Regions from separate parts of the Allobosea sp. F3-2 genome, predicted to be linked through region 1. Evidence: predicted binding sites of a transcription regulator. Region 1 holds the regulator's gene; each other region holds the start of a gene.
The links. The regulator PhoB, encoded in region 1, activates phosphate uptake and scavenging genes when phosphate is short. The targets are predictions, from matches to a motif close to TGTCATNNANCTGTCAT.
Positions count from the first base shown of each region.

Region 1 (4,616 bases):
CTTGAGGTTGTTGGCGGCCTGGTCGTTGCGCGAGCGCCCGGCCCGCAGCTTGGCGCCGGTCGAGCCGATCCGCTCGGTCAGGATGCGCTCGATGAAGGTATGGACATCCTCGTCCTGCGGCCCCGGTGCGATCCGACCTTCGACCGTGTCCCGCGCGATCGCATCGAGCGCGGTCAGAATGGTGTCGAGTTCCTGCGTCGTCAGCAGTCCCGCGCGTCCGAGTTCGGCGGCGTGCGCCTTGCCGCCCGCGACATCCTGCGGCACCAGCCTGGCGTGCTCGCCGGCCGCGCTCGACAGCTTCATCAGCCGTGGATCCGGCGGCTTGCGGAAGCGTCCGCCCCACAGGCGGGTCGTCTGGTTCATGATGCTTGGTCCTCCCTTAGGGAAGAATGGCCTCTTGACCGAGACGCCAGCAAACGAAACGATCTCCGCCGCGATAGTCCAAAAAGGAATACCCCATGGCCGCCGGCCGGCCTCCCCCGTCATCGACCGCGCTGCGGGCTTTCACCACGGTTGCGAGGTTGGGCTCGACCGCCCGCGCCGCCCTGGTCGTCAACCTGACCCAGAGTGCCGTCTCCAAGCAGATCCTGTCGCTGGAACACCATCTCGGCACCGTGCTGTTCGACCGCAGCCCGCTCGGACTCAAGCTGACCGAAGCCGGCGCGATCTACCTGCCCTATGCCGAAGCGGCGCTGGAGCAGATGGAGCGTGGCGCCAGGCGCCTGGCCGAGCGCGCAGCCATCGCCCGGCCAATCCGGCTGCATATGGTCGCAATCGTCGGCGAGCGCTGGCTGATGGCCCGCTTTCCCGCCTTCGCTGCGGCGCATCCCGGCGTCGACGTCCAGTTCACCAACTATGTCAGCGAGAGCGAGACTGAAGAGCCGGATATCGAGATCGCTCATGGCGTTCCGCCCTGGCCCGGCAAGGAGGCGCACTACCTGTTCGGCCGCGACGTCGCCCTCGTCGCCGCGCCTGGCCTCGTGGAGCGCATGGGCGGCTTTCGTCGCGCCGCCGACATCCAGAAGATGACGCTGCTGCAGCATTTCCAGATGCCGACCTTCTGGGCCGAGTTCACCGAGGCGCACGACCTGCGTGGTGCCGTGCCGGAGCATACCGTACGCTACGGCTATTACTCCGTCATCATCAGCGCCGCCGTCGCGGGTTTGGGCGTCGCGCTGACGCCGCGCTGCTACGTGGCGGACGAGTTGGCCTCGGGCGCGCTCGTCAACCCGCTCGGCCTCGGCTTCACCAGCGCGACGGGCTGCTGGCTCACGCACCCGCTGGGCCAGCCTCATCGCCCCGGCCTCGATGAATTCATCGGCTGGCTGCGCTCCGAGGCATCCCGGTTCGACGCCGCCACCCGTGCTCCCGTGGCGGCCTGATCATCGCAGGAAACTTCAACTCTTGCTCCGCGTTGTCTTGAGCAAGGAGGAGCCATGTTCACCATTCTGCCTGCCCCTGACCATGTCGGCGCCTACCGCCTGTCGCAGACGCTGACCAGCGACGATCTCGATGGGATCGTGGCCGATATCGAGGCGAAGCTCGCACGACACGAGAAAGTCGGCATCCTCGCCGACCTCACCGATTTCACCGATATGACATTGGCTGCCGCCTGGAAGGATGCGCGCTACAGCCTCGGCAAGCTCTGGGAGCTGCAACGCTTCCCGCGCGAGGCGGTGATCACCGACAGGGGCTGGCTCACCGCCTTCGTCGACCTGCTCAACCCCGCGATCCCCTTCGTGACCGTCCGCACATTCAAACCGGAGGAGTACGAAACGGCGCTGACCTGGGCCGGTGACATCGAGGGCGGACCGAATGCCTGACTGACAGGAGGACGCCATGCCCGCCCACAAACACAGGTGGTCGGCCGATATCACCAGCAGGAGCAACGCGCTCGATCTCGAGAAGGCCGTGTTCAAGCAAGGCGATCCGCGACGGATCGCGCGTTCGCTGAAGCGGTCGGCCGAACACAGCCGCCGGCGCAAGTCGAGCCCCTACCGTTCGGCGATGTCGATGCTGACCTTCTACATCAACCGCGCCGGCCGGAAGCTGACGGCCGAACGGCGAAAGACGCTGGAAGCGGCCAAGCATAGCTTGCGCCGCCTCTTCCACCGCGACGGCTGAGGCTCCCTGCCGGAATCCTTCAGGGATCATCCTGAAGAGGGATTCTCACGGAGACCTGCCACCCTTGCGGGCCGGATCGTGCCCATGGTGGCTGTCGCGCTCGCCACCGCCTCCCGAAACGCGAGAGTGCTGCCGTTTTTCATCGTCGGCCGGCGGCTTGCGGATCTCCGGCGGTTTCTTCGCATTCTGATGGGCGGCGCCGGGGCCACCATGCCGGATGGTTTGCGGCGCCTTGGTCGAGGTCGACATTAGGCAGCCTCCTCAACGGTCCTGCTGGAACCCCTGATGGGTCGTGTTGATGCGGGTATTGCCCTGCTGGCCCTGCTGGTCAGGCTGGCTCGGCCGGCGCTCGCCACCCCTGGCGCTACGCACATCCCGCTCCACATGATCCGGCCCGCCCGGGCCCTTGTCGCTTCGACTGGCCGGCGGGATGGGCGGCATCTTGCTCACGGCGACCTCCTCTGGCTCGCGTTGACATTCAGGATCAACGCGAGCGGGGAGGCAAGGTTCACCGCAAGTTGCGAATGAGGGTGCAGCTGGAGCGCCGCTCAGCTGCGCGCGAAAGTCTCGTCGAAGGCGTAGCCGGCGCCGCGCACCGTACGCAGCGGATCCTTGGAGTTGGCGGGCGTGATCGCCTTGCGCAGCCGGCCGACATGGACGTCGACGGTGCGCTCGTCGATATAGACGTCACGGCCCCAGACGGCGTCGAGGAGCTGCGCGCGCGAGTAAACGCGGCCCGGCGCCTGCATCAGGAATTCCAGCAGCCTGAACTCGGTCGGGCCGAGATGCAGTTCGCTGCCGGCGCGGCGGACCCGCCGCGTGGTGCGATCGAGTTCGAGGTCGCCGGCGGCGAGCAGTCCTGCAACATGGCCAGGCTTGGCGCGGCGCAGCAGAGCCTGGATGCGCGCGATCAGTTCCGGCAACGAAAACGGCTTCACCACATAGTCGTCGGCGCCGGTCGCGAGCCCGCGCACGCGCTCGGTCTCCTCGCCGCGTGCGGTCAGCATGATGATCGGCACGCGCTCGGTATCGCGCCGCGAGCGCAGCCGGCGGCAAAGCTCGATGCCGGAGAGGCCCGGCAGCATCCAGTCGAGCAACACGAGATCGGGCGTGTGATCGCGCAGATGCAGTTCGGCATCGTCCCCGCGCGCAACGCTATCCACCGCGAAGCCCTCGGCTTCGAGGTTGTAGCGCAGCAGCAGGGTCAATGGCTCCTCGTCCTCGACGATCAGGATGCGTGCGGCCATGGCGCGGTTCCGATTGGGTTTGTTCTGACGAAGGGCGCAGGGAATCCCTCCCCCTTGTGGGGAGGGGCAGGGGTGGGGGGCGAACGACCGGGCGAGCGCTCACCAGGCGGGACGCCCCCCATCCCCATACCCTTCCCCACATCGAAGTCGGCTGTTGCCGACTTCGACATCAGGAAATGCCCATCTCGGGTAAGCCCGAGATGGGTGGGGAAAGAAGGAGCCTTCCTCGGCCCGCGGCTCACAATCCGCAATCGTCCCCTCCAACCTAGCTGCCCGTGACCGCCTCGACTTCGATATTGGTCGTGTCGAGCTTCGGCCGGTTCACGTCGAGCGAGTCGCCGGTGATGAGATAATGGATCGTCTCGGCGATGTTGGTGGTGTGGTCGCCGATGCGTTCGATGTTCTTGGCGCAGAACAGCAGATGCGTGCAGAAGGTGATGTTGCGCGGATCTTCCATCATGTAGGTCAGGAGTTCGCGGAACAGCGAGGTGTAGAGCGCGTCGATTTCGTCGTCGCGGCGCCAGACCTCGAGCGCCTTTTGCTCGTTGCCGGCGGCATAGGCGTCAAGCACGTCCTTGAGCTGCGCCTGTACGAGGCGGCTGATGTGCTCGAGCCCGACCACCGCGCGATGCGGCGGCTGGAACTGGCCGGCGATGGCGACGGCGCGCTTGGCGATGTTCTTGGCGAGATCGCCGACGCGCTCGATGTCGGCGGCGATGCGGATCGCCGAGATCAGTTCGCGCAGGTCGTTGGCGAGCGGCTGGCGCCGGGCGATGGTCAAAACCGCCTTTTCCTCGACCTCGCGCTGGAGGTTGTCGAGGCGCTGGTCGGCGGTGATGATCTTCTGGGCAAGGCCGGTATCGCGGCGCACCAGCGCCACGGTGGAGTCGCCGAGCATGCGTTCGGCCATGCCGCCCATTTCGGCGAGGCTGCGGCGGATGCCTTCGAGATCGGTGTCGTAGGAACGGACGATGTGGTCGGTCATGGCGTTGTCCTCCGGTGCATCGGCCCGAAAAACGGCAGGCGGTTTTCGGGAAAGCCGATGCAAAACAAAATGTCGCTCAGCCGAACCGGCCGGTGACGTAATCCTGCGTCTGCTTCTTGGCCGGGTTCATGAAGATGGTATTGGTCGGCGCGAATTCGACGACCTCGCCCAGATACATGAAGGCGGTGTACTGCGAGATGCGTGCCGCCTGCTGCATGTTGTGCGTCACGATGGCGATGGTGAAGTCGCTCTTCAGCTGC
Region 1 is NZ_CP042331.1:5,486,483-5,491,098, reverse strand. It holds gene argH (argininosuccinate lyase) at 1-363, opposite strand, end outside; gene FQV39_RS25400 (LysR family transcriptional regulator) at 459-1,382, shown strand; gene FQV39_RS25395 (SpoIIAA family protein) at 1,437-1,823, shown strand; gene FQV39_RS25390 (DUF3175 domain-containing protein) at 1,840-2,124, shown strand; gene FQV39_RS25385 (hypothetical protein) at 2,170-2,373, opposite strand; gene FQV39_RS25380 (hypothetical protein) at 2,386-2,565, opposite strand; gene phoB (phosphate regulon transcriptional regulator PhoB) at 2,673-3,371, opposite strand; gene phoU (phosphate signaling complex protein PhoU) at 3,637-4,356, opposite strand; gene pstB (phosphate ABC transporter ATP-binding protein PstB) at 4,433-4,616, opposite strand, start outside.

Region 2 (4,616 bases), 1.3 Mb from region 1:
GTGAGAGAACGCGTTCTCCGACCTGACTGCGTTGCAGTCAGATCGGCGCGTGCTCTAGAACAGCGTCAGCCGCACCGCCACGCTCCACCGAGCCGGCGATGCGGGCGATCTCACTTCGCGTCGAGCAATTCCTTCACCGAGAGCAGGACGAGCTCGTTGTCATCAGCCTTCTTCGGATCGCGCGAGGAGGAGAACGGCAGGTTGTTGTCATTGCCGACGACGATGATGCCGCCCGCGCGGTCGACGACGTCGACGTTCTCGATGGTGAAGAAGGGGAAGGGCAGGACACCGTCGATGGCGCCCTGCTTTGCCTTCTTGTCCGGATCGGCGATCTTCATCAGGTCGATATAGCCGACCTTGCGCACCGGCTTGCCGGTATTGGCCTCGGTCATTTCGATCTTCACGATGCGCTTGAACTTGGCGAGCTCGTGGAAGCAGTCCGGGCCCTTCTGGCCGGCGGCACAGGCCCTGTCGGCGGTGCCTTCGCCGTTATCCCTCTCAATGATGAGCGCTGTCGTGCCGTCGATCATGTTGAAGTCGCCGATGGCGTTGCCCTTCTGCTCGAGCGGGTAAAACCAGGAGCGGCCGGTCCACTTCTCGTTGGCGACATCGAACTCGAGGATGCGCAGCACCTCCTTGCCGTTGACTTCCTCGAAGCCATTGGCCTCGGCATTCCAGAGCGGACCCTCGAGCAGCGGGTAGAGGAAGCGGCCATCCGGCGACTGGGCCATGCCCTCGAAACCCTTGGAACGGCGGACATTGAAGGCGACGGACTGGTTCGGCGCGCCCGGAGTGGTGACGGCGTAGTGGTCGGGCGAGCGGGCCGTCTTGCCGTCGACCTGCGTCTCGAACACCGCCTCGACCTTGCCGTTGGCATCGACCCGGATGAGATAGGGGCCGAACTCCTCACCGATCCAGTACTTGCCACCGATCGGCTGGATCGATTCCGGGTCGAAATCGGCGCCGGTCAGATAGCGCTTCTCCGTGCCCTCATGGACGATGCGGAACGGCACCTTCTTGTCGGGATCGTGCAGGAAGGTGGTCGAGAGACGCTCGATCGCACCCTTGTCGAAGTCGGCCTTGAGGCGGTGGAAGAACAGCATCGCGTCGGGCGAGTTCACCTTGGAGCCGAAGCCATTGTCGGTCAGGACCAAGAACTCGCCGTTGCCGAGCGAGCGGATGCCGGAGAAACCCTGGACCGGCTGGCCGGCGAAGGGGGTGGAAAGGCCGGTCGGCCGGCCGCCCGAGGTTCCCATCACCGAGCCGACGGCTTCGACGCGCTTGCCCGGCGTGACGAACTTGCCCGAGACCTTCAGATCCGCCGGCGCATCGGCCGGGGCCGGAATGATGGTGTTGGCCGGCAGCAGCGCATGGCCGAGGAGCTTGGCCGGAAACTCCTTCGGCGCGTCCTGCGCGCCGGCAAGGATGGTCGATGACAGAAGCAGGGCTGCGGCAAGGGCGAGGCGCATGGGGCACTCCGGCGCGAGAAAGGAACGCAGCCGAATTGGCTCTTGAGCATTTCACCGCCACGACAGGGCCGTAACGGTTGGGTGACGGAGCACGGAAGAGGGGTCCACCGACCTTCTTCTGTCGACGCCTCTGGGTTCTGGCCTCATCCGGTCAGCTCGGCGACAAGCTCTGCATAGTCGTCGAAAACCAGATCCGGCCCCCGCGCCCGCAATGAGACGCCCGTATTGTAGCCGAAGGTGACGACGCCGGAAGCGACACCGGCCCGTCGCGCCGCTTCGATGTCGCGGACTTCATCGCCGATGGCGATGGCGCGTCGTCTGTCGATGTCGAGGCGCTTGAGAACAGCCCTGAATTTCGCGCTCTTCCCCCACAGGGACGCCTCGCAATCGAAGTGGCTGACATGAGCGGCGGCCGGCCCGAGCGCGCGGCGAATGGTGTCTTCGCCATTGGAGCTGACGATGGCGAGCGTGATGTTGCGCGCCGTCAAGGCGGCGAGCATCGCTTCGACGCCGGGAAAGAGAGCGACGGCGTCGCGGCTATCGGCGCTGAGCCGGCGCATATGCAGCGCGATGGCCGGCATCTTCCACATCGGAACCCTGAGCCGGGCGATGATCTCGCGCGGTCCCAGAGCGCGCAGCTCGTCGATTTCGTTCGGCGCGACCTCCCGAAAGCCAAATCGTCGCGCAGTTTGATTGAGCACCGAGCAAAACCACGGAAAGCTGTCGGCCAGCGTTCCATCGAAATCGAATATTGCAAGCGAGTAGGGGGGCATCGGGCACCGTCGCGGGTTGCACGGTCAATGCCTGCGCCCCGCGTGAGCGTCAATCCGGAGGGTCACAGGGGCGACCCTGTCGCCCCTGTGACCCTGCGCTTCCCCTTCAATATCCTCTGGCCGGATCGACCACGTGCTGCAGAGGCTCGCCCGCTTCCAACCGCCTGATCTGCGCCGTGATCAGGGAAGCGATCGCTTCCGGCTCCGACATCGCCGCGTTATGCGGCGTGATCGTCACGCCCGGATGGTTCCAGAGCGGCGAGGCGAGCGGCAGCGGCTCGGTCTCGAAGACATCGAGCGTCGCGCCCTTCAGCATCCCCGTGTCGAGCGCCGCCAGGATATCCTCTTCCACCTGCAAACCGCCGCGCCCGGCATTGATGACGAACGGACCGCCGAGGCGGCCATCCTGGGCCAGTGCGGCAATCAGCCCGGCGTTGATGATGCCGCGCGTCTCCGGCGTGAGCGGGACGAGGCAGACGAGGATATCCGTCCGCGCGAGGAAGCCCTTCATGCCCTCCTCGCCCGAGAAGGTGCGCAGCCCCTCGATGCTCTTCGGCGAGCGGCTCCAGCCGGCAACGTCGAAGCCGATGACCTTGAGCTTGGCGGCCGCATCCAGCCCGAGCTCGCCCAGCCCCATGATGCCGACACGAACCGACCGGGCCGCCGGCTGGTTACGATCGTCCTCCCAGAGCTTCTCGCGCTGCTGACGCATGTAGCGGTGCTGCTGGCGCAGATGCATCAGGCAGTGCAGCACGACGTATTCGCTCATCCGCGTGGTCAGATCGGGATCGACGACGCGGGCGATTGGCACGAGGGGCAGCTTGTCGTCGGCGAAGAGGAAGTCCACGCCGGCACCAAGCGAGAAGATCGCGGCGAGATTGGGCAGGCCGGTCAGGCTGCCGGCCGGATGCTTCCAGCTTGCGACATAGTGGACCGCGCGGCGGTCGAAAGGCTCGCCGAGAACCACGATCGGCATCTCCGGCAGCATCGCCTGAAACCGGGCGCGCCAATCCTCGACATGCCAGCCCGTCATGGCCAAAAGCAAACTCATGTCGACGCCCTCTCCGTCATCCGTTCCGCGACCAGCCGGCCGCGTGCCGCAGCCTCCCCGATCCGATAAGCCTTGCGCAAGCGCGCACTTGCCGCGGCGAAGCCCGCCTCGTCGCGGGCATGGATGATCCCGAGCGGGCGCTCCGGACCAACCTCTTCACCAATGCCAGCCAGTTCGACGATGCCGACGGCGTGGTCGATCGGATCCTGCGGGCGGACGCGGCCGCCACCGAGCGCGACGATCGCAAGCCCGACCCCGCGCGTGTCGATGGCCGCGACCGCACCAGCGATCTCGGCAAAGACGGGTTTCACGATCGGCGCGGCGGCAAGATGATTTGCCGGCATTTCCAGCAGATCAGCCGGGCCTCCAAGCGCCGCCACCATCCGGGCGAAGCGCTCGGCCGCAGCGCCCGAGGCAAAGGCATCCTCGATCTTCGTGCGCGCCGCATCGAGATCGGCGGCAAGCCTGCCGAGCAGCAGCATCTCGGCGCCCAGTGCGACCGTGACCTCATGGAAGCGCTCCTCGCGGCGGCGCCCTGTGAGGTGATCGAGCGCATAGGCGACCTCAAGCGCATTGCCGGCGACCGAGGCAAGCGGCTCGTCCATGTCGGTCAGGAGCGCGTGTGTCGGCAGGCCGGAATCATTGGCGACAGCGACAAGAGCCTGCGCCAGCGCCTGCGCCTTGGCATAGTCCGGCAGGAAGGCGCCGGAACCGAACTTCACGTCCATGGCGAGCCCGTGAAGTCCGGCGGCGAGCTTCTTCGACAGGATCGAGGAGACCAGCAGCGGGATGGTTTCCACCGTCGCCGTCACGTCGCGGATGGCATAGAGCCGCTTATCGGCCGGAGCGAGATCGGCGGTCTGGCCGATGATGGCGCAGCCGGCCTCGCGCACGACCTTGCGGAACAGGCTGACACCCGGCTGGGTGACGTAGCCCGGCACGGCATCCAGCTTGTCGAGCGTGCCGCCGGTATGGCCGAGGCCGCGACCGGAAATCATCGGGACGTAACCGCCGCAGGCCGCGACCGCGGCTGCCAGCGGGAGGCTCACCGTATCGCCGACGCCGCCAGTCGAGTGCTTGTCGAGGGCGGGGCCGGGCAGATCGTCCCAATGCAGCACGGTGCCGGAATCACGCATGGCGAGGGTCAGCGCGACGCGCTCCTTCTCGTTCATGCCGTTGAAATAGACCGCCATGGCGAAGGCCCCGGCCTGGCCTTCGGTCACCGAACCGTCCGTCAGCCCATCGACGAACTGGCAGATGTCGGCATCGGGCAACTCGGCACCGTCGCGCTTGGCAGCGATGATCTCCTGGGTCAGGCGCATT
Region 2 is NZ_CP042331.1:4,148,682-4,153,297, forward strand. It holds gene FQV39_RS19060 (esterase-like activity of phytase family protein) at 111-1,469, opposite strand; gene FQV39_RS19065 (HAD hydrolase-like protein) at 1,613-2,242, opposite strand; gene FQV39_RS19070 (2-hydroxyacid dehydrogenase) at 2,349-3,293, opposite strand; gene deoA (thymidine phosphorylase) at 3,290-4,615, opposite strand; gene deoC (deoxyribose-phosphate aldolase) at 4,616-4,616, opposite strand, start outside.
Region 2: the regulator PhoB is predicted to act here: its motif matches at 1,540-1,556, upstream of FQV39_RS19060 (esterase-like activity of phytase family protein).

Region 3 (4,616 bases), 2.5 Mb from region 1:
TCGATCACGTCGGGATAGAGCGTGCCCTGCGCCAGGAAATCGGCGCCGCCGAGCTTGGCAGCTTCCGCATCGAAGACGTCGATGAAGAGCCGGCCGATGGTCTTGCGCTTGGCTTCCGGATCGGAGCCGCACTTGGCGAGCTCCGACAAGAAAAGCTCTTCGGCGTCAACGTGGACCAGTGGGATGTTGTAGTGGTCCCTGAAGAGGGTGACGACCTGCTCGGCCTCGCCCAGCCGCATCAGCCCGTGATCGACGAAGACGCAGGTGAGCTGGTCGCCGATCGCCTCATGGATCAGCACGGCCGCAACAGCCGAGTCGACGCCGCCGGAAAGACCGCAGATGACGCGGCCAGAGCCAACCTGCTCGCGGATCTTCTTCTGCATCTCGGCGCGGTAGGCCGACATGCTCCAATCCGGCTTGCAGCCGCAGATCTCGACGACGAAGTTGCGCAGCAGCTTGCCGCCATCGGGCGTATGGACCACCTCGGGATGGAACATCGTGGTGTAGAAGCGCCGCTCCTCGTCGCTCGCCACCGCGAAGGGCGCGTTCTCCGAGGTTGCCTTGACCGAGAAGCCCTGCGGCAGCTTGGTGACGCGGTCGCCATGGCTCATCCAGACCGGGTAGCGCGAGCCCTTCTCCCAGACGCCCTCGAACAGCGCCGACGGCGCGAGGATTTCGACATCGGCCCGGCCAAACTCGGCGGCGTGCCCGCCCTCGACGGTGCCGCCGAGCTGATGCGCCATGGTCTGCTGACCATAGCAGATGCCCATCAGCGGAATATTTGCCGTGAAGACCGCTTCAGGAGCGCGGGGGCTGCCCTCGTCCGGCACCGAAGCGGGGCCGCCGGAGAAGATCACGCCCTTCGGCTTCAGCCGCTCGAACGCCTCACCCGCCGACTGGAACGGGGCGATCTCGCAGTAGACGCCGATCTCGCGGATGCGCCGCGCGATCAGCTGCGTCACCTGCGAGCCGAAATCGATGATGAGGATGGAGTCGTGATGGGGCTGAGCGCTCGTCATCGCGTCCCGTTACTGGATCACGCGGGCGCGCGCAACGGCCGTAGCCGTCTCAATCCCCGCGCTGGAGGCAAGCCAGGTAGAAACCATCCGTTCCGGTGCGGCGCGGCGAGAGCTGCAGGCCGAACTCCGTGGCGAAGCGGGCGAGCAGGGAGAAGTCGCTTTCCGCGCCCTTGAGCACGTCGATCGGCGCGATCGGAGCGAAGCCGGGATGGCGGCCAAGGAAGGCGCGGATGGCCTCGTCATTTTCCTCGGGCAGCATGGAGCAGGTGATATAGGCAATGCGCCCGCCCGGCTTTACCAGCTTGGCGGCGCGGGCCAGCACCTCGGCCTGATCCTTGATCCGTTCGGCGAGCGCGCCGGGACGCACGCGCCATTTCGCATCGGGATTGCGCCGCCAGGTACCCGAGCCGGTGCAGGGCGCATCGACCAGCACGAGATCGGCCTGACCGGCGACATCCGCCAAAGGCTCATGGCCGCGCGAGCGCGGGATGCGCACCTCGACGATGCTCGCGCCCGAGCGCGCCACGCGGTCATGCAGTGGCGCGAGCCGGCGGCTGTCGAGATCGGTGGCGTAGAGGCTGCCGCGGTTCGCCATTAGCGCAGCGAGGGCCAGCGTCTTGCCCCCTGCCCCGGCGCAGAGATCGATGACTGTCTCGCCTGGCCGGGCGCCGGCGAGCAATGTCACCAGCTGCGAGCCTTCGTCCTGAACCTCGAAGGCACCGGCAAAGAAACCGGGCTCGGTCTGCAGCGAAGGGCCGCGGCCGTCATGGCCGGGCTGGAAGCGTAAGCCATCGGGCGACCATGCGCCGGTCTCCGGCTGATGGTGAGCGAGATCCTTGAGAACGGCGTCGCGGCCGGCCTTGAGGCGATTGACGCGCAAGTCGATCGGCGCGCGGGCGGCCAGCGCCTGCCCCTCCGCCATCGCCGCCTCGCCGAAGCCGCCGTGGAACGAAGGCCACAGCCATTCGGGCACGTCCGCCCGTACCCAATCAGGCGCCCCCTCGTCGGAAAAGGCGGTGAGAAGTGCAGTCTCATCGGCGCTGAGCGGCGCCGGAGCGTGATTCTCGCCCGAGAACAGCGCAGCGATCTCATCCAACGGCAGGCCACGCAGCCCAGCGAGCATGCCGAGAACGAGTGCGCGTGGCTCCTCGGAGGCCATGGCGTAGCCGGCAGACGCCTTGCGACGCAGCGCGTCATAGACGAGCGAGGCGATGGCCGCGCGGTCCTTCGAGCCGGCGAAGCGGCGCGACAGCCCCCAGTCCTTCAGCGCATCAGCCGCCGGGCGACGGCGCTCGATGATGTCCTGCAGCACCTCGATGGCGGCGCTGATCCGGGCGGCTGGCGTCATGATGCTTCAATCCTGGCGTGGGCGGCTCAAGCCCGGCGCCGCAAGGCGGTGAGTAAGGTGTGCTTCGACCCGTTCAAACATGACGCCGAGGCATGGTGGCCCATGCGGCATGCACTTGACGCGGTCGTTTCACAAGCGGAAAGACGATGCAACCGCATGTCGCGGCCGCCGGGATATCCACACATGAAAAGCGCCAGCCGCATCGTCATTCTGAGCCTTGTCGCCCTCGGCCTTGCCGCTTGCGCGACCCAGCCGCAGCCGGAATTCACACCGCCGCCCTCAAAGCGCCTCGACGCGAAGACCACGCTCGAAAATCGCCGCTGACGTCAGGCGGACACAGGATCGCCCGCGCGCCCTGACCGGCAGCGCGGGCTTTTTGTTGGCCGTCGCAAGGCGCGAGAGCTGATACCAGCGATCCCAAGCAATCTTTTCATGGAGCTGTCACATCACCCGACCTAAGTTCGCGCGTATTTCCGCGAGCCGGGGTCAAACCATGAAAAAGACGCTGCTTCTCTCGACATCGCTTCTCGCCGCGCTGGCCGTGCAGCCGCTCGCGGCCCTCGCCCAGCAGGCATCTACCTCCACCAGCAAGCCGCTGATCATCGCCCACCGCGGCGCCAGCGGCTACATGCCCGAGCACACGATCGAGGGCTACAAGCTCGCCATCGAGATGGGCGCGGATTTCATCGAGCCCGATCTGGTCTCGACCAAGGACGGTGTTCTGATCGTGCGGCACGAGCCGATGCTGAGCGGCACCACCGACATCGCCGACCGGCCGGAGTTCGCCAGTCGCAAGACGACGCGCAAGGTCGACGGCATCGACACCACCGACTGGTTCGCCAATGATTTCACCCTGGCCGAGATCAAGACCCTGCGCGCCAAGCAGGCTTTCGCCGATCGCGACCAGTCGCATAACGGCAAGTACCAGATCCCGGCCTTCCAGGAGGTGATCGACCTCGCCAAGGCGGAAAGCGCCCGCACCGGCCGCACCATCGGCATCTATCCGGAAACCAAACACCCGACCTATCACGCCGCGCTCGGCCTCGCCTTCGAGGACAAGCTCCTCGACATGCTCAAGGCCGCCGGCTGGACCGAGAAGACCTCGCCGGTGTTCATCCAGAGCTTCGAGACGGGAAACCTGAAATATCTGCGCAAGAAGACGCAGCTGCGCCTCGTCCAGCTCGTCGATGGCGACGGCGTCGACAAGGACGGCAAGGTCACGCTCGTGGCCCCCTTCGACCGCCCCTATGACTTCGCCGTGCTCGGCGACAAGCGCACCTTCCAGGACATGCTCTCGGCCGAAGGGCTCAAGGAGATCGCGACCTATGCCGACGGCGTCGGCCCCTGGAAGCCCTACATCATGGGCGCCAAGCAGACGATCGGCGCTGATGGCAAGCCGCAGGATCTCAACGGCGACGGCACCATCGACGAGCGCGACCGCACGCTGATCGCGCCGACGAACGTGGTCAAGGATGCCCATGCCGCCGGCCTCCTCGTCCACACCTGGACCTTCCGGAGCGAGCCGAAGCGGCTGGCCTCGGACTTCAAGGGCGACGCCGCGGCCGAGTACAAGGCCTTCTTCGCGCTCGGCATCGACGGCCTGTTCTCGGATTTCTCGGATCAGGCCGTGAAGGCGCGCGACGCGAAGTAAGGTTTCCCGCCATAGAGGGCACGGCGCATTTTCACGGAAACGCGGGTCATCCCGGGCTTGACCCGGGATCCATGCCGGAGCGCTTCCGACGAAGGTTCAGGCATGGATCCCGGATCTCCGCTTCGCTCCGTCCGGGATGACCCGCGTGTCCGTGAAAGATCTACAAACTCACGGAAAGCCCGCGGCGCCCAGCGCCGCGGGCCTTGGCCGTCAGCGGGCTTCGCGCCCGCTCCCTACAAATCAGATTGGTCAATCGCAGACGCGGGTCGTGCGCCGCACCACGCCGCGCGGTGTTTCCCGCTCGGTCGTAATCGTGCGGCAATCGTCGCCGCGGTAATAGTTGGCGCGTCGCCATTCGCGCTCGCGCATGCGCTCATAGCGCTCCTGACGCATCTCGCGATCGATCGCCCGCTCATGGGGCGTGCGGGGATCGACGCTCACGCCGCCCGGTCCGATGTTGATCGACTGAGCATAGGCGCCGCTGCTCGCCAGAAGAGCAACAGCTATGACAGGGACAAAACGATTCATGACGTACCCTCCGTTTGCGCCATCAACGCACCGGACAAGGACTCGTTCCGCAAAAGGTTCCATCTGCGGC
Region 3 is NZ_CP042331.1:1,604,374-1,608,989, forward strand. It holds gene guaA (glutamine-hydrolyzing GMP synthase) at 1-1,019, opposite strand, end outside; gene FQV39_RS07445 (RsmB/NOP family class I SAM-dependent RNA methyltransferase) at 1,069-2,367, opposite strand; gene FQV39_RS33080 (hypothetical protein) at 2,551-2,691, shown strand; gene FQV39_RS07450 (glycerophosphodiester phosphodiesterase) at 2,861-4,018, shown strand; gene FQV39_RS07455 (PepSY domain-containing protein) at 4,268-4,546, opposite strand.
Region 3: the regulator PhoB is predicted to act here: its motif matches at 2,796-2,812, upstream of FQV39_RS07450 (glycerophosphodiester phosphodiesterase).